Regions from separate parts of the Streptomyces sp. NPDC050121 genome, predicted to be linked through region 1. Evidence: riboswitches for the same ligand, from Rfam matches in the RefSeq annotation. Region 1 holds a riboswitch; each other region holds the start of a gene.

The links. Region 1 has a riboswitch for cyclic di-AMP ahead of ACIBTS_RS31960 (transglycosylase family protein). Riboswitches for the same ligand answer to the same signal wherever they lie in the genome.
Positions count from the first base shown of each region.
Region 2: another riboswitch for cyclic di-AMP. It lies ahead of ACIBTS_RS02880 (peptidoglycan DD-metalloendopeptidase family protein); the one in region 1 lies ahead of ACIBTS_RS31960 (transglycosylase family protein).
Region 3: another riboswitch for cyclic di-AMP. It lies ahead of ACIBTS_RS47465 (M23 family metallopeptidase); the one in region 1 lies ahead of ACIBTS_RS31960 (transglycosylase family protein).
Region 4: another riboswitch for cyclic di-AMP. It lies ahead of ACIBTS_RS28905 (M23 family metallopeptidase); the one in region 1 lies ahead of ACIBTS_RS31960 (transglycosylase family protein).

Region 1 is NZ_JBITJV010000025.1:99,229-103,553, forward strand. Features, by position in the region: gene ACIBTS_RS31950 (cytochrome P450) at 1-678, shown strand, start outside; gene ACIBTS_RS31955 (transglycosylase family protein) at 902-1,999, shown strand; cyclic di-AMP (ydaO/yuaA leader) riboswitch at 2,204-2,374, shown strand; gene ACIBTS_RS31960 (transglycosylase family protein) at 2,378-3,073, shown strand; gene eno (phosphopyruvate hydratase) at 3,598-4,325, shown strand, end outside.
Region 2 is NZ_JBITJV010000002.1:103,103-107,427, reverse strand. Features, by position in the region: gene ACIBTS_RS02885 (alpha-galactosidase) at 1-1,293, shown strand, start outside; cyclic di-AMP (ydaO/yuaA leader) riboswitch at 1,598-1,755, shown strand; gene ACIBTS_RS02880 (peptidoglycan DD-metalloendopeptidase family protein) at 1,760-2,665, shown strand; gene ACIBTS_RS02875 (GDSL-type esterase/lipase family protein) at 2,948-4,024, shown strand; gene ACIBTS_RS02870 (DUF6250 domain-containing protein) at 4,219-4,325, shown strand, end outside.
Region 3 is NZ_JBITJV010000071.1:12,520-16,844, forward strand. Features, by position in the region: gene ACIBTS_RS47460 (aldo/keto reductase) at 1-931, opposite strand, end outside; gene ACIBTS_RS47465 (M23 family metallopeptidase) at 1,128-2,165, opposite strand; cyclic di-AMP (ydaO/yuaA leader) riboswitch at 2,173-2,341, opposite strand; tRNA gene ACIBTS_RS47470 (tRNA-Met) at 2,662-2,735, opposite strand; gene ACIBTS_RS47475 (dihydrofolate reductase family protein) at 2,819-3,946, opposite strand; gene ACIBTS_RS47480 (MarR family winged helix-turn-helix transcriptional regulator) at 4,048-4,325, shown strand, end outside.
Region 4 is NZ_JBITJV010000021.1:126,375-130,699, forward strand. Features, by position in the region: gene ACIBTS_RS28895 (pitrilysin family protein) at 1-922, shown strand, start outside; gene ACIBTS_RS28900 (M16 family metallopeptidase) at 919-2,307, shown strand; cyclic di-AMP (ydaO/yuaA leader) riboswitch at 2,530-2,695, shown strand; gene ACIBTS_RS28905 (M23 family metallopeptidase) at 2,710-3,453, shown strand; gene ACIBTS_RS28910 (GntR family transcriptional regulator) at 3,642-4,325, shown strand, end outside.

The DNA of each region.
Region 1 (4,325 bases):
CACCGCAAGCGCGCCGAGCTCCCCGCCGACCCGGCCCCCGGCGAGGACCTCATCTCGGGCCTGATCCGCGCCTCCGACCACGGTGAGCACCTCACCGAGAACGAGGCCGCGGCCATGGCCTTCATCCTTCTCTTCGCCGGCTTCGAGACCACCGTCAACCTGATCGGCAACGGCCTCCACGCCCTGCTTTCCCACCCGGAGCAGCGGGCGCGGTTGCAGGCATCCCTCGCGTCCGGGCAGCGGGACCTGCTGGAGACCGGCGTGGAGGAACTCCTGCGCTACGACGGTCCCGTGGAGCTCGCCACCTGGCGGTTCGCGACCGAGCCACTCAGCATCGGCGGGCAGGACATCGCGCCCGGCGACCCCGTGCTCGTCGTCCTGGCGGCCGCCGACCGCGACCCGGCCCGCTTCACGGACCCCGACACGCTCGATCTCTCCCGCCGTGACAACCAGCATCTCGGCTACGGCCACGGCATCCACTACTGCCTGGGGGCCCCGCTGGCCCGGCTGGAGGGACAGACGGCGCTGGCCACGCTCCTGACCCGGCTGCCCGACCTTCGACCGGCCGTGGATCCGGCGGACTTGAGGTGGCGTGGCGGGCTCATCATGCGGGGCCTGCGGACCTTGCCGGTGGAGTTCACGCCTGTGCACGGCGAGGGCAATCCGACCGCACTCTGAGCGCACTCTGGGCGCACTCTGGGCGCATTCCTGATCGCACGTCAGCCGGAGTGTGACCATTCGGGGAAGTGAAGGTGAGCGATCCTCAAGTCTGTGATCTTCACGTGATCTGCGCGGCATTAACTTGTGACAAGTGATCGTCTGCCGATACGTTCACTCGTCAGCGCGACGCGTCAGTCTCACCCGCCGCGCTGGTACTGCTGTCCAGAGAAAGGCCCCTCGCATGCTCTCCGGGAACGGTCGACACCGTCGCCCCCGCCAGGCCCCGGCGCTGCTCGTCGCGGCCGGAGTGACGGGCTCCGCCATCGCCATCCCGCTGCTCGCCGCCTCGGGCGCGAGTGCCGCCGACGGCACGGTGTGGGACAAGGTGGCGCAGTGCGAGACCGGCGGCTCGTGGAGCGCCGACAAGGGCGACGGCGAGTACGGCGGCCTGAGTCTCACCCAGAAGCAGTGGGAGACGTACGGGGGGCTCGACTATGCGACGCGCCCCGACCTGGCCAGCCGCAACCAGCAGATCGCGGTGGCGCAGAAACTGCTCGCGGCCGAGAACATCGGCGCCTGGGGCACCTGTGGGCTGACCTCCGGGCTCACCCGGGCGAACGGCGCGCTGAACGTGGACACCGGCGTGGCGGACGACTCGTCCGACTCGTCGGCCTCCTCCGGATTGTCCGACCTGTCCAGGGGGCTGTCGGGGTCGTCGGGATCGTCCGGCTCCACGGGTTCCTCGAACTCTTCGGGCAGCGGTGACGGTTCGACCGGTTCGACTGGTTCCTCCGGCTCGTCCGGCTCGTCTGGGTCGTCTGACTCGTCCGGCAATTCATCGAGTTCACCCTCCGCGTCGCCTTCGTCCCCTTCGTCCCCCTCGTCCTCTTCCTCCACCGGTGCGGGCGGCTCCACCGGCGCCGGCGCGTCCGACGGCTCCGGCGGCCAGGGTGACGCGCAGGCGACCGGCGGCTCACCCGCCGGGGCCCCGGAAGCGGACGATCCGGACAAGTCGGTCCAGGATGCGGGCTCTTGGAGCCTCGTCGACACCGGCTCCCTCGGCTCGGGCCGACACCGCGGCGCCACCGCCGAGGAGAACACGACCAAGAGCGCCGCCGCCGACCGTGCCGCCGCCGTCGACGGCGCCACGACCGCCTCCGCCGGCCGGCACGCCGCGGCCACCTACGTCGTCCAGGAGGGCGACTCGCTCGCCTCCATCGCCGACTCCCTTGGCCTCGACGGCGGATGGCGCGCCCTCTATGCCGAGAACAAGGGCCTCATCGGCGCCGACCCGAGCGACATCGTCCCCGGTCAGACCCTCGACACAGGGGTTGAATAGGGCGCAAAACCCAAGAAAAACAGCGGGAGTTCACGTCATACTTCGCGCCGAATGTCCGGTTTGGTGAAAGTGTGGGATGAGTCTCAGAAGCCCTGATCGTCTTTGAAATTCCGCGGATCGCGTGTCTACGGTCGTCCCGCTCGGCAACCCGAGCCCCGGCCGTCGCAACGCCGAATCCTGCCAGTGGCAGCCCGGGAACAGTCGTCGCGTCAAGCGCCGTAGGCAGGAGCGGGGGACCCAAGGTAAGCGCCGCACCGGGCAGTTGACCGGAGCGGCTTGGGGTGAAGCCGCGCCTCGTGAAAGCGAGAGCGTGGCCGGGCAACTCAACCGGCCCGAACCCGACAGCTCACCTCGCAGGCGTCGGTGAGGGGATCCACCATGCTGTTTTCGGGCAAGGGCAAGCACCGTCGTCCGTCCAAGGCCACCCGCGTCGCCGCGCTGGCCGGCGTCACCGGCGTCGCCATCGCCGCCCCGCTGATGGCGGCAGGCAACGCCTCCGCCGCCACCGCCTCCGAGTGGGACGCGGTCGCCCAGTGCGAGTCCGGCGGCAACTGGTCCATCAACACCGGCAACGGCTACTACGGCGGCCTGCAGTTCTCCGCCTCCACCTGGGCCGCCTACGGCGGTACGCAGTACGCCGCGCAGGCCAACCAGGCCTCCAAGTCGCAGCAGATCGCCGTCGCCGAGAAGGTCCTCGCCTCCCAGGGCAAGGGCGCCTGGCCGGTCTGCGGCACGGGCCTGTCCGGCGCCGCCTACAACGGCAGCAGCTCCTCCGGCTCGTCGAGCAGCACCGGCGGCTCCGGCTCCAGCAGCGCCGGCACCCGCTCGACCGGGAACCAGAGCGCCTCCCGCTCCACCGACCGCCCGGCCGCCTCCAAGACGGTCACCACGCCGACCGGCAAGAAGGTCAAGAAGGGCGACGGCGAGTACAAGGTCGTCAAGGGCGACACCCTCAGCTCCATAGCCGAGAAGCACAAGGTCAAGGGCGGCTGGCAGAAGCTGTTCCAGCTGAACAAGGACATCGTCGCGGACGCCGACCTCATCTACCCGGGTCAGCAGCTGCACCTGAAGTGATCCCCGGCTCCCAGAGCGGACCCAGAGAAGCCACAGCACCCTCACATCCGAGGTCGGCACACTGAAGACCTCGTGAGGGTCACCCCCCGTCCCCACGGGCTCCCCGCTCCGGTGCGTGTTCCCCCGTACGCACCGGAGCGGGGTTTCTCTTTGCCCGCTCGCCTCGCCCTCGTTCGCCGCGCCCTCGTTCGCCTCGCCCCCGTTCGGCTCGCTGCCGCTCGGCTCGCCCCTGTTCGGCTCGCTGCCGTTCGCCTCGCCCCTGTTCGGCTCGCTGCCGTTCGCCTCGCCCCTGTTCGGCTCGCTGCCGCTCGGCTCGCTGCCCTCTCTCCCCGCCGCCCGTTTGCCTCGCGCGCTTTCTTCGCCTGTTTGTCACCCGCTCTTTGTTCCGAGCGGGAACAATGTGTACGGTCAGTTCGTCCACAGGGCGGTCGGTCGGCTGCCGACGCCCGTCGGGCGGTTAGGCTCTAGTCGCAAGGCCCACGGGCCCCGCACTCTCAGCGTCACATCCCAAGAAGGAGATGCTCGTGCCGTCCATCGACGTCGTCGTAGCCCGGGAAATCCTCGACTCGCGAGGGAACCCCACCGTCGAGGTCGAGGTCGGCCTCGACGACGGCAGCACCGGTCGTGCCGCCGTCCCGTCCGGCGCCTCCACCGGCGCCTTCGAGGCCATCGAGCTGCGCGACGGTGACCCGAACCGCTACCAGGGCAAGGGTGTCGAGAAGGCCGTCCTCGCCGTCATCGAGCAGATCGGCCCGGAGCTCGTCGGCTACGACGCCACCGAGCAGCGTCTGATCGACCAGGCCATGTTCGACCTGGACGCCACCGACAACAAGGGCTCGCTCGGCGCCAACGCCATCCTCGGCGTCTCCCTCGCCGTCGCCCACGCCGCCTCCGAGGCCAGCGACCTCCCGCTCTTCCGCTACCTGGGCGGCCCCAACGCGCACCTGCTGCCGGTGCCGATGATGAACATCCTGAACGGCGGCTCGCACGCCGACTCCAATGTGGACATCCAGGAGTTCATGATCGCCCCGATCGGCGCGGAGTCCTTCTCCGAGGCCCTGCGCTGGGGCACCGAGGTCTACCACACCCTCAAGAAGGTGCTGAAGGCCAAGGGCCTGTCCACCGGCCTCGGCGACGAGGGCGGCTTCGCCCCGAACCTCGGCTCCAACCGCGAGGCCCTCGACCTCATCCTCGAGGCCATCAAGGAAGCCGGTTACGCGCCGGGCGAGCAGATCGCGCTCGCGCTCGACGT
Region 2 (4,325 bases), on a different contig from region 1:
ACGCCCGTCTTCGCCGGTCTGTGGAGCGACGCCGGGTTCGGCGGCGCGAGCCGCACCTGGCACGCCTACCAGCGGGCGCACGTGATCCCGGACGCCGAAGGGGACCGGCCGGTGCTCTTCAACTCCTGGGAGGCCACCTACTTCGACATCTCCGAGGAGCAGCAGGCGACCCTCGCCCGGCGCGCCGCGGCGATCGGCGTCGAGCTGTTCGTCGTCGACGACGGCTGGTTCGGGGCGCGCACCGGCGACCACGCCGGGCTCGGTGACTGGCGGCCCAACCCCGACCGCTTCCCGAAGGGGCTCAAGCCGCTCGCCGACTATGTGCACGCCCTCGGTATGCAGTTCGGCATCTGGGTCGAGCCCGAGATGGTCAACCCCGACAGCGAGCTGTACCGGGCGCACCCCGACTGGGTGCAGTTCCAAACGGGACGAAAGCGGACGGAGTTCCGCAATCAGCTAGTACTGAACCTCGCGCGCGAGGACGTCCAGGAGTACCTCTGGGAACAGCTCGACGCCCTCCTGTCCAGCGCCCCCGTCGACTACGTGAAGTGGGACTTCAACCGCTGCTTCACCGACGCCGGTTGGCCGGACGATCCCTACCCGCAGCGCCTCTGGGTGGACCATGTGCGGGCCCTCTACGGCCTGCTGGACCGGTTGCGGGCCGCCCACCCGGGCGTCGCCTTCGAGTCCTGCTCGGGCGGCGGCGGACGCATCGACCTCGGGATCATGAGCCGCACCGACCAGGTGTGGACCTCCGACAACACCGACCCCCTCGACCGGCTCGACATCCAGCACGGCTTCAGTCAGATCCACCCCGCCCGGGTCATGGCCGCCTGGGTCACGGACAGCCCGAATGCCCAGCTCAACGGCCGGGTCAGCTCGCTGCGCTTCCGGTTCGTCAGCGCCATGGCCGGGGTGCTCGGCGTCGGCGGGGACCTCTCCGAATGGAGCGAGGAGGAGCTGGCCGAGGCGCGGGAGTGGGTGAACCTCTACAAGGACATCCGGCCTCTTGTGCAGCACGGCGACCTCTACCGGCTGCGGCCGCCGGCCGGCGGCCTGAGCGCCGTCCAGTACGTGCGTGGCGACGAGGCGGTCGTCCTCGCCTGGCTTCAGGCGCAGCGGTTCGGCGAGCCCGTTCCGGCGCTTCGACTGCGCGGGCTCGACCCGACAGCGCCTTACGAATGCCGCGAAACGGGCGAAGTGCACCGAGGGGCCGTGCTGCTGCACCGTGGGCTGCGGACCGGACTGCGGGGCGACCTTGATGCGACGGTTATCCGACTGCGCCGCATCTGAGGGTTATGTCCGAATTGGGGCCTTAATTCCAACTCGCTGCGGAGTAAGGAAACCTGGGGAAGTCTCACGTGAGCAGCGTCATATTCGTGACCGTACGTCGCGCGTCATGCTCACGTAATTTGCATGCCTTTCAAGGGGGTTTGACGAAAAGCGGGCCTATTGATTGACGGAGCGTGACCGGGAATTCGCACAGCGGATCAAGAGAAATGCGTTGTCCGTGCAACCTCTGCTTGTCCCTGTGCGTCCTGGTCGCTTACGTTCCACACCAATCCGGACGGACGCCTAATCCTGCCGCCGCCCGGTGTCCGCACACTCACCCGTACCCGGCAGGAGCGGGGGACCCACAGGCAGAACCGCCTGTTCCGGTCCCGGAACAGGCTTGGGGTAAAGCCGCGCCTCGGCGCGGCCGGACATCTCCAGTCCGCACCCGACAGCTCACCTCGCAGGCGCCGGAGAGGAATTCGTCATGCCCGCGAAGGGTAAGCACCGCCGTCCCAAGTCCCAGCGCTTCACCCGTTCCATCGCCGTCGTCGGAACCGGCGGCGCCGCGCTCGCCCTTCCGCTCATAGGCGCCACCGGCGCCCACGCCGCCCCCGTGCAATCGGCCTCCCAGTCCGTCGCGCAGACGGTCGCGCAGTCTGTTTCGGAAAAGGCCGTGCAATCCGTTCCGGTGGCGCAGAAGAAGGCCGCCGCCACGGGCACCCGGACCTACACCGTGCGGTCCGGCGACTACCTCTCGAAGATCGCCGACGAGCAGAACGTCAGCGGCGGCTGGCAGAAGCTGTACCAGGACAACCGTGCGGCCATCGGCGGCGACCCGTCGCTGATCCACCCCGGCCTGAAGCTCTCGATCGGCAAGAAGGCCACGACCGGCGGCACCAAGTCGTCGTCGGGTTCGTCCTCTTCGTCCGCCTCGACGAAGTCGCCCACCCAGGCCGCCGAGAAGACCACCAGCACCTCCAGCGGTTACACCCTGCCGGTGGCCGGCGCGACCATCGGAACCGGTTACCACGTGGCCGGCAGCATGTGGTCCAGCGGCTACCACACCGGCGTCGACTTCGTCGTCCCGACCGGCACCTCCCTCAAGGCCGTGGGCGCGGGCACCGTCGTCTCCGCGGGCTGGGGCGGCGCGTACGGCAACCAGGTCGTCATCAAGCTCGCCGACGGCTACTACGCCCAGTACGCTCACCTCTCGCAGCTCTCCGTCTCGGCCGGCCAGACCGTGACCGAGGGCCAGCAGATCGGCCTGTCCGGTGCGACCGGCAACGTGACCGGCCCGCACCTGCACTTCGAGATCCGTACCACGCCGGACTACGGCTCGGACGTGGACCCGGTCGCCTACCTCCGCTCGCACGGTGTCGCCGTCGGCTGACCCCGCCGACGACCGCACGCCACCCGCCTGACCGCGCCTGACCACGCTTGGCGCGCCACACGCCTGACACGCCTGACACGCAGCCGAAGGCCGGACCCCGATCCCCGGGTCCGGCCTTCGGTGTTCCCGCATGCCGGTCCCGCCGACGGGCCTTGCGTGTTCGTGATCGTTTCGTTGCGGTCGGGTGGCAGCCCCTTTCGTCCCCTCGACAGGCGGGTCAGGGTGGGGCCACAGTGATCCCCGTCAGGGAGCAAGCGCTTTCTGCCGTTCTTCGGAGGTCCCGTGTCCGGCGCCGACCGACGCACCGTCATCAACCGGTTCCTGAGCACTGCGGCGGCCGTGGCGCTCCTGGCCGGCGTCGCACCGTCCGCCTCGGCCGCGTCCGGCGGCACGGACCTCGTCCGTCCCGGCGACCGGCGACTCGTCTACGAGGGGCACTGGGGCTGTACCGCCGAGGCCGCGATCACCGTCAACTCCGGTTCCCGGCTGCGGTTCCGGTTCGCGGGCGGCGCCGTCCACGCCCTGTTCGACGTCTCGTCGGTCACCGTGCCCGCACAGGCGTACGTGTCGGTCGACGGAGGCCCGAAAAAGCTGCACGCCGTCGACCGCGCCGATCTCGCGATCACGGCGACCGGGCGGGGCCCGCACACGGTGCAGCTGTCCGTGAAAGACGTCCACTCGCGGGCCGGCCGGTGGACGCCCCCGCTGGAGACCGGAGTCGTCCTGACCGGACTCAAGGGCCGTCTCCTCGGTCAACCTCCCGTCAGAGCACGTGAGTTGGCGTTCTACGGCGACTCGATCACCCAGGGTGTGATGGCGCTCTGTGAGGTCAACACCTCCGACTGCGCCGACGGGACGGCCGCGTACCCGACCCTCGTCGCCGACGCCCTGCACGCCTCGCTCACCCAGGTCGGGTTCGGGCGGCAGGGTGTGCTCCAGACCGGCAACGGGGGAGTGCCGACCGCCGGTGACGCGTCCGGCTGGAACTTCGCGGGCTCCCCGGCGCGCCCGGACCGCGACGCCGACGTGATCGTCGTCAACCAGGGCACCAACGACGCCGCCTACGGCTCGACCGAGCTCCGTGCCGCCTACCACGCCTACCTGGAGCGTCTTCGGTCGGCCGCCCCGCACCCCCGCATCCTCGCCCTGCGTCCCTTCGACGGGTCGCACGCCGCCGACATCGCCGCGGTGGTCGCCGAACTCGCCGATTCCCGCACGGAGTTCGTCGACACGACCGGCTGGCTCTCGGCGGCAGACGGCGACTTCCACGGTGCCGTCCACCCGAGTGCCCAAGGTCACCGCAAGGCGGCCGACCGCCTCGTCGCCCTCATCGGAAACCCCGCGCAGGGTCGCCAGTGAACGCCACCCGCCGCCGAAGAGCCGCCGCCGTCACCGTCGCCCGCCTGCGCACGCTCGCCCAGAACCCCGCGTACCGCGCGGGCCGGGTGCGGCTACCCGCAGTCCACGTACCCCGACCACCACCCCGGCGCCGAGACCCGCCGGGTGCCCAGGCCGTCCCTCACCCACCCCGCCCACTGAAGGAGCCGCTTCCCGTGTCGACCACGCGCAGAGCATTCGGAGCCCTCGCCGCCGGCGCCGCCCTGGCCGCCCTCGCCCCCGCGGGCGCCGCGAGCGCCACACCCCGTCACCGCCGGCTGAT
Region 3 (4,325 bases), on a different contig from region 1:
GGGTCAGCCTGCTGACCTCCGCGTCCGTCAGTTCCAGCTCCGCCACTTCCAGCAGCGCCGGCAGTTGCTCGACCGTCCGCGCGGAGGCGATCGGCGCGGCCACCGTGGGCTGCGCCGCGAGCCACGCCAGCGCGACCGTGGCGACCTGTGTGTCGTGGGCCTGTGCGATCTCGTCCAGGGCGGTGAGCACCTTCCGGCCCCGCTCCGTGTCGAGATGCTTGGCGGCACCGGCGGCGCGGGCGCTCTCCACCGTCGTACCGGGCCGGTACTTGCCGGTGAGGAAGCCGGAGGCCAGCGCGTAGTACGGGACGGCGGCGAGGCCGAAGCGCTCGGCGAGGTCCTGGAGGCCACCCTCGTAGGTGTCACGGGAGACCAGGTTGTAGTGGGGCTGGAGGGCGACGTACCGGGCCAGGCCCTCGCGGTCGGAGAACTCCAGGGACTCCTGGAGGCGTTCGGGGGAGATGTTGGAGGCGGCGATGTGGCGGACCTTGCCGGCCTTCACCAGTCCGTCGAGCGCGCCGACTATCTCCTCGACGGGCACCTCGGTCTTGTCGAAGTGCGTGTAGTAGAGGTCGATGTGGTCGGTGCCGAGGCGGCGCAGGGAGGCGTCGGCGGCGGCCTTGATATTGGCCGCGGTCAGGCCGGGGAACTCGGGGTGCTGGCTGACCTTGGTGGCGATGACCACGTCGTCGCGGTTGCCGCGCTGCTTCACCCAGTTGCCGATGATGGTCTCGGACTCACCGCCCGAGTTGCCCTCGACCCACGCCGAGTAGGAGTCGGCGGTGTCGAGGAAGTTGCCGCCGGCGGCCGCGTAGGCGTCGAGGACGGCGAAGGAGGCCGTCTCGTCGGCGGTCCAGCCGAAGACGTTGCCGCCGAGGGAGAGCGGGAAGACCTCGAGGCCGGAGGAGCCGAGCTTGCGAAGAGAAGTCATGCTTCACATCAACGGGCGCGGGCGGCACACCCATTCCCTGGGCAACACGAAGAACGTGTGAACAGCACACGTGGACGGAGCACGGGAACACCCCCGAGGGGGACCCTCAGGGGTGTTCCCGGGTACTACGGGTCTCACAGGCCTTACGGGTCTTACGGGTCTTACGGGTCTGACAGGTGTTCCCCGGAGGGGCGGCTCAGGGGTTGAGGCCCTTGCTGCGCAGCCAGGCCATCGGGTCGACGCCGTCGGAGTTGCCGTTCGGGTGGACCTCGAGGTGGAGGTGGGGCCCGGTCACGTTGCCCGTCGCGCCCACGCGGCCGATCACGTCACCGGTGCCGACCTTCTGGCCGACACTGACGCTGATCGAGGACTGGTGGCAGAACCAGAGTTCGGTGCCGTCGTCCAGCGTCAGGATGGTGCGGTAGCCGTAGGAACCGGCCCAGCCCGCCTCCGTGACGGTGCCGCTGTGGACGGCCTTGATGAGCGTGCCGGTGGGAGCGGCGAAGTCCAGGCCCGTGTGGTAGCCGGAGGACCACATGGAGCCGGCCTGACCGAAGGTCGAGGTGATCGTGTACGAGGAGGTCGGCAGCGTGTACTGCTTGGCGAGCTCGGCCAGGCGCGCGGCCTCGGCCTTCTCGGCGGCCTCCGCGGCGGCCTTCGCCTTTGCGGCGTCGGCCTTGGCCTTCGCGTCCTTCTCGGCCTTGGCGACGGCGTCGCTCGCGGCCTTGGCCGCGGCGGCCTCGGCGGCGGCCTGGGCCTTGGTCTCGATCTGGGTCTGCTGCGACTCGGCCTGCGCCATGATCCGGCTGCGCAGGGCCTCACCGGCGTCGGAGACGCTCTGGCTGCTGTCGTCGGCGGTGCTCTCGGAGCCGAAGGTCGCCAGGGCCGGCGCGGCGTCCTGGGCGGGCTCGTCGTCGGAGATGAGCGAGCCGACGTTCGGCAGGTCCGGCAGGGAGATGGAGACGGGGGCCTTGCCGGTGTTGGCGCTGGCCATGCCGCCCGCGCTGACGGCGGCTATGACGCCGACGCCGAGGACGGTGGAGCTGCGGGCGAACCCGCCGCCGCGCTGCTTGGCGACGCGGTGCTTGCCGCGTACCGGGCGAATGGACTCCGCGGTGGGGTTCCACTCCTCCCAGGGGCCCTCGTCGGTGCGGTAGTCGCCGTAGCCGAAGGTCTCGGTGGACCGCTGGGCGGGCACGAACGGGGCTTCTGGGGCAGGCCGGTTGGACGCCACGCGGGCGTACTCCTTTCCTTCCGTCGCCTACCGGGTTAGCTGACGGGTTCGGAGCGGGAAGGTCTCCTACGCGCGTATACCTGCCGTGGACTCCGCGAGTTCACGGTGGCTTCCGTGCGATTCACCCCAAGGTGGTGGTTCCCCGGTTCCCTTACGGGATTCGGCACATGCGCACGGAGCCGACTCTTGTGACGGCTGGGACGACCGCGCTGCGTTATCGAACGTTAATAGACCTGGGGGCCGGTTTCCAAGCACTTCTACTTGATCAACAACATTTTCGGCCTGGGACTTTCGCCCCATGACCGGCGAAAAACGGGCGAGTTGACGGAAGAGGCGTCCGAAAAGACGGCGTACGCACAGTAACCAACCGGCCACATGTCCAGGTCACGCACTGAGGGGTCCCTGATGTGCGCTGAAGCATCCCGGATGCGCGCCGAATTGCCCCGGACAACACCGAGGGCCGGAACCCTTTCGGATTCCGGCCCTCGGCCTTCAGTAGCGGGGACAGGATTTGAACCTGCGACCTCTGGGTTATGAGCCCAGCGAGCTACCGAGCTGCTCCACCCCGCGTCGTTGTGACTCCAGTCTACGCTACTTCCGGGGCGTGAAACACCACGGTTTACCGCCGCCCCCGATGCCCCGCCCCCGCCGCCTCATTCCAGGTGCCGGTTCGGGGTCTTCGCCCGCGCCTCGAACTCCGGGAGGACGAGGACGTCGACGCCCGCGGCCGTCAGGAGCCCGGTTCCGTCCGCCTCCGTCACGAAGGTGTCGGGCTCGCGCCAGGCGGTGACCACCCGGCGCACGCCCGCGTCGAGGATGAGGCGGGCGCAGGGGGAGGGGCGGGAGGAGCGACGGGCGCAGGGTTCGAGGCTGCTGTACACGGTGGCCGTGGGCAGCCGCGGGTCGGCGGGGTCGAGCTTCGCGAGGGCCGCCTCCTCGGCGTGCACGACCGGGTCGCCGGCCTCGCGGGAGTGGCCGCGGGCCAGTTCCGTACCGTCGGCGGCCACGATCACCGCGCCGACACTGAAGGCGGTCCGCGACGGCGGACACTGCGCCGCGAGCTCGCAGGCGAGGGCCAGCCAGTGGCGGTCGGCCGCGGCGGGGAGCGGTCCGGCGCCGGGGGCGGTGGGCTGGTAGCGGTTCAGTACGACGTCCTCGATGCGCCGCGTCTCGACCAGGCGCAGCCGTCCGCCCTGGTAGCCGCCCGGCCCGAAGAGGCGGGGCGCGTCCGGGTCGCCCACGAAGAGCGGGGCGACGACGAGCTGGAGTTCGTCGGCGAGGCCCTGCTGGAGCAGCTGGGTGTGCACGGTGCCGCCACCCTCGACCATGAGACGCCGCACACCCCGCACATCGTGCAGGTGTTCGAGGAGGCGGCGCCAGTCCAGTTCGGGGCCGAGCGGGACGACGTCCGCGGCGATCCCGAGGGCGCGGGCGCGCTCGGCGCCCTTGTCCGTCGTACACACGACCTTCTCGTCGCCCGTGTGCCAGAAGTTCGCCGCGGGATCGAGCTCGCCGGAGCCGCTGACCGTGACCTTGAGGGGGTACGGCGGTCGGCCCTCGGCGACGCGGGCGGCGCGCCGCTCCGGGGAGTTCACGAGGAGCCGGGGGTTGTCCGCGCGGATGGTGCCGGCGCCGATGAGGATGGCGTCGACGGAGGCCCGTACCTCGTCGACGCGGTCGAAGTCGGCGGGGCTGGACAGGAGCAGGCGCTCGGGGGTGGTGTCGTCCAGGTAGCCGTCGAGGGAGACGGCGGCGGACAGCAGGACGTACGGGTACGGCATCGACGCGCTCCCCGGTGGCGTGGGTGGAGGTGGGTGAGAGGTGGGTGACGTGGGTTGACGTGGACTCTTGGTTCAAGTTTGAAACAAACTACACTGGTCGCATGACGACTCGCTGGCTCACCCCCGAGGAGCAACGCGCCTGGCGCGCCTACGTCGCCGGGTACCTCCTCGTCGAGGACGCGATCGACCGGCAGCTCCAGCAGGAGGCCGGCATGCCTCACCTGTACTACTCCATCCTCGCCAACCTCTCCGACACACCGGAGCGGCGCCTGCGGATGACCGAGCTCGCGGAGCAGCTGAAGATCACCCGCAGCAGGCTGACGTATGCGGTGACCCGTCTGGAGAAGGACGGGCTACTGCGTCGCGAGGACTGCATCTG
Region 4 (4,325 bases), on a different contig from region 1:
CGAGCGCCGCCAGCGCTACGACAACGTCCCCTACGGCACGGCCTTCGAGAAGCTGACGGCTCTCGCCTACCCGGACGGCCACCCCTACCACCACACGCCGATCGGTTCGATGGCCGACCTGGACGCGGCGACCCTGGAGGACGCGCGCGCGTTCTTCCGGACGTACTACGCGCCCAACAACGCGGTCCTGTCCGTGGTCGGCGACATCGACCCCGAGGAGACCCTCGCCTGGGTCGAGAAGTACTTCGGCTCCATCCCCGGCCACGACGGCAAGCCCGAGCCCCGCGACGGCTCGCTGCCCGACGTCATCGGCGAGCAGTTGCGCGAGATCGTCGAGGAGGAGGTGCCGGCCCGCGCCCTGATGGCCGCCTACCGCCTGCCCGAGGACGGCACGCGCGCGTGCGACGCCGTCGACCTGGCGCTCACCATCCTGGGCGGCGGCGAGTCCTCCCGCCTGTACAACCGGCTCGTGCGCCGCGACCGTACGGCTGTGGCGGCCGGCTTCGGCCTGCTGCGGCTCGCCGGCGCGCCCTCCCTGGGCTGGCTGGACGTGAAGACGTCCGGTGACGTCGAGGTGCCCGTCATCGAGACCGCCATCGACGAGGAGCTCGCCCGGTTCGCCGAGGAGGGCCCCACGGCCGAGGAAATGGAGCGCGCCCAGGCCCAGTTGGAGCGCGAGTGGCTCGACCGGCTCGGCACGGTCGCCGGCCGCGCCGACGAACTGTGCCGCTACGCCGTCCTGTTCGGCGACCCGCAGCTCGCCCTGACCGCCGTCCAGCGGGTGCTGGACGTGACGTCCGAGGAGGTGCAGGAGGTCGCCAAGGCCCGCCTGCGCCCCGACAACCGCGCGGTGCTCGTCTACGAGCCGACCGCCGCCGAAGCCCCCGCCGACCAGGACGAGAACGAGGAGGCGGCCCGGTGACCGAGCTCGCCACGATGGACTTCCACCCCCAGCCCGCGGCGGGCGAGGCCAAGCCGTGGGCGTTCCCGGCGCCCGACCGCGCAGCGCTGGCCAACGGCCTGACCGTGCTGCACTGCCATCGCCCCGGCCAGCAGGTCGTCGCCGTCGAGATCCTCCTCGACGCGCCCCTGGACGCCGAACCGGCCGGCCTCGACGGCGTCGCCACGATCATGGCGCGCGCCTTCTCCGAGGGCACCGACAAGCACTCCGCCGAGGAGTTCGCCGCCGAACTGGAGCGCTGCGGCGCCACCCTGGACGCGCACGCCGACCACCCCGGCGTCCGCCTCAGCCTCGAAGTGCCGGCCTCGCGCCTGCCCAAGGGCCTCGGTCTGCTCGCCGACGCCCTCAGGGCGCCCGCGTTCGCCGACAGCGAGGTCGAGCGTCTCGTCCGCAACCGCCTGGACGAGATCCCGCACGAGCTCGCCAACCCCTCGCGGCGCGCCGCCAAGGAGCTCTCCAGGGAGCTGTTCCCGGCCACCGCGCGCATGTCGCGCCCGCGCCAGGGCACCGTGGAGACGGTCGAGAAGATCGACTCCGCCGCCGTGCGCGCGTTCTACGAGAGGCATGTGCGCCCCGCAACGGCCACCGCCGTGGTCGTCGGCGACCTCACCGGCGTGGACCTGGACGCCCTCCTCGGCGACACCCTGGGCGCCTGGACGGGCTCCTCGGCCCAGCCGCGGCCGGTGCCGCCGGTCACCGCCGACGACACCGGCAGGGTCGTCATCGTGGACCGCCCCGGCGCCGTCCAGACGCAGCTGCTGATCGGCCGGATCGGCGCCGACCGGCACGACCGCGTGTGGCCCGCGCAGGTGCTCGGCACGTACTGCCTCGGCGGCACCCTCACCTCCCGCCTGGACCGCGTCCTGCGCGAGGAGAAGGGCTACACCTACGGTGTTCGCGCCTTCGGGCAGGTCCTGCGGTCCGCGCCGGACGGCTCTGGCGCCGCGATGCTCGCCATCAGCGGCTCCGTGGACACCCCGAACACCGGTCCCGCCCTGGAGGACCTCTGGAAGGTGCTGCGCACCCTCGCCGAGGGCGGCCTGACCGACGCCGAGCGTGACGTCGCCGTGCAGAACCTGGTCGGGGTGGCGCCGCTGAAGTTCGAGACCGCCGCGGCCGTCGCGGGCACGCTGGCCGACCAGGTCGAGCAGCACCTGCCCGACGACTACCAGGCGACGCTGTACCAGCAGCTCGCCGCGACCGGCACCGTGGAGGCCACCGCGGCGGCCGTGAACGCCTTCCCGGTGGACCGGCTGGTGACCGTCCTGGTCGGTGACGCGGCCCGGATCAAGGAGCCGGTGGAGGCCCTCGGCATCGGCGCGGTGAAGGTCGTGTCCGCCGAGTAGGCGGACCGGCGGGCGCGGTGGCCGCGCCAACGGCACGCGCACGCAGGGGCCCTGGCCGACGGAAACGTCATCAGGGCCTCTGCGTGTCCGAATTGAGGCGGAGGTTGCCTGTCTGCCCTGTGGCATGCGCTACAAAAACCGGGATTCGTTTGAGGATTGAAACCCGTCCCGCTTAGCTTCGTCCGGGCTGTTCGTCAGGCAGTGCGCCGCAGCCGCGGCAGCGGACAGTCATCGCCGAGTCCCCGTACGGCGCGAGCCAGGGGAGCCGGGGACCCACGTGAAGTCCCTGGGGTGAATCGGACGCCCGCGCGAGCCGCGAGGGGGTCCGTAGGAGACCTTCCTGCTCCGAACCCGTCAGCTAACCCGGTAGGCGAGAGGGAAGGAAAGGACACCCCCCACTTCATGGCGTTCACCTGCGCCACCGGGAAGCACCGTCGGCCCAGCCGGATGCAGCGCACCACCGCGCGCGCCGCGGGCGTCGCGGCGCTCACCACCACCGGTGTCATGGCCACCGTCGCCTCCGCCCCGGCCTTCGCCGCCGAGCCCACCCCCGAGCAGACCGGGCTGATCCCCGTCGTCACCGCCGGCGAGGCCGTCGCCGACCAGATCGACGACCAGGTCGCCGTGCAGAAGAAGGCCGCCTACGAGCAGGCCGCACGTGAGGCGGCCGCCAAGAAGGCCGTCGAGGAGCGCGAGGCACGCGTGCGTGCCGCCCGTGAGGCCGAGCGCAAGCGGCTCAACGCCTTCGTGCTGCCGATCACGGGTTCCTACGTCTCCACCGGCTACCACGCCAGCAGTTCGCTGTGGTCCTCCGGCAGTCACACCGGCATCGACTTCCACGCCGCGACCGGCACCACGGTGCACGCGGTCGGCCTGGGCACCGTCGTCGAGGCCGGCTGGGGCGGGTCGTACGGCAACCAGGTGGTCATCAAGATGAACGACGGCACGTACACCCAGTACGGGCACCTGTCGTCCATCGGCGTCTCGGTGGGCCAGCAGGTCACTCCCGGCCAGCAGATCGGCCTGTCCGGCGCGACCGGCAACGTCACCGGTCCGCATCTGCACTTCGAGGCCCGCACCACGGCGGAGTACGGCTCGGACATCGACCCGGTCGCCTACCTCCGCCAGCACGGTGTGAACGTCTGACGGCGCACGGCGACAGATCGTCCAGCCCCGGCCCTCCCGGCCGGGGCTTTCGCCGTTTTCGATGCCCTGCTGTCCAAAAAATATCCATGGATTCCGGCCCGCCATCGGAAATTCCCGCTCATTGCAATAGAGTCACGGAACACACGTCAATCGTCGACGTTTCACGGGGATTAAGGCGGAGGTCCGTCATGCGTATTCCGGCGCACTCGGTGTGCACGGCCGTCCGGGACGACATCGTCTCGGGTGTCTACGAGCGCGGCAGCCGCCTCACCGAGGAACTCCTCGCCCGCCGCTACGGCGTTTCCCGCGTCCCCGTCCGGGAGGCGCTGCGCACGCTGGAGGCCGAGGGCTTCGTCGTGACGCGGCGGCACGCGGGCGCGTGCGTCGCGGAGCCGACCGAGCAGGAGGCCGCGGACGTGCTGGAGATGCGCATGCTCCTGGAGCCGCTCGGCGCCGCCCGGGCCGCCCAGCGGCGCACGGAGGCCCATCTGAAGGTGCTGCGCGGCCTCGTCCGGCTGGGCCAGGAGCGGGCCAGGAGGGGCAGCAGCGAGGATCTGCGCTCCCTGGGCGGCTGGTTCCACGAGACGCTCGCCCAGTCCTCCGGAAGCCATGCCCTGACGTCGATGCTCACCCAGCTGCGCCACAAGATCGCCTGGATGTACGCGGTGGAGGCGCCGGCCAACCCGGTGGAGTCCTGGGCCGAGCACGGGGCGATCGTGGACGCGGTGGCGCGCGGCGACCATGAGCGCGCGCGGGCGATCACGGCGCTGCACACCGAGCGCACGACGGCCGCGCACCGACTGCGCTTTTCCGGCGGACCGGAGCGCATCGACCGTGTGAGGACTTCGCAACCTCCCGTAAACATGACAAGC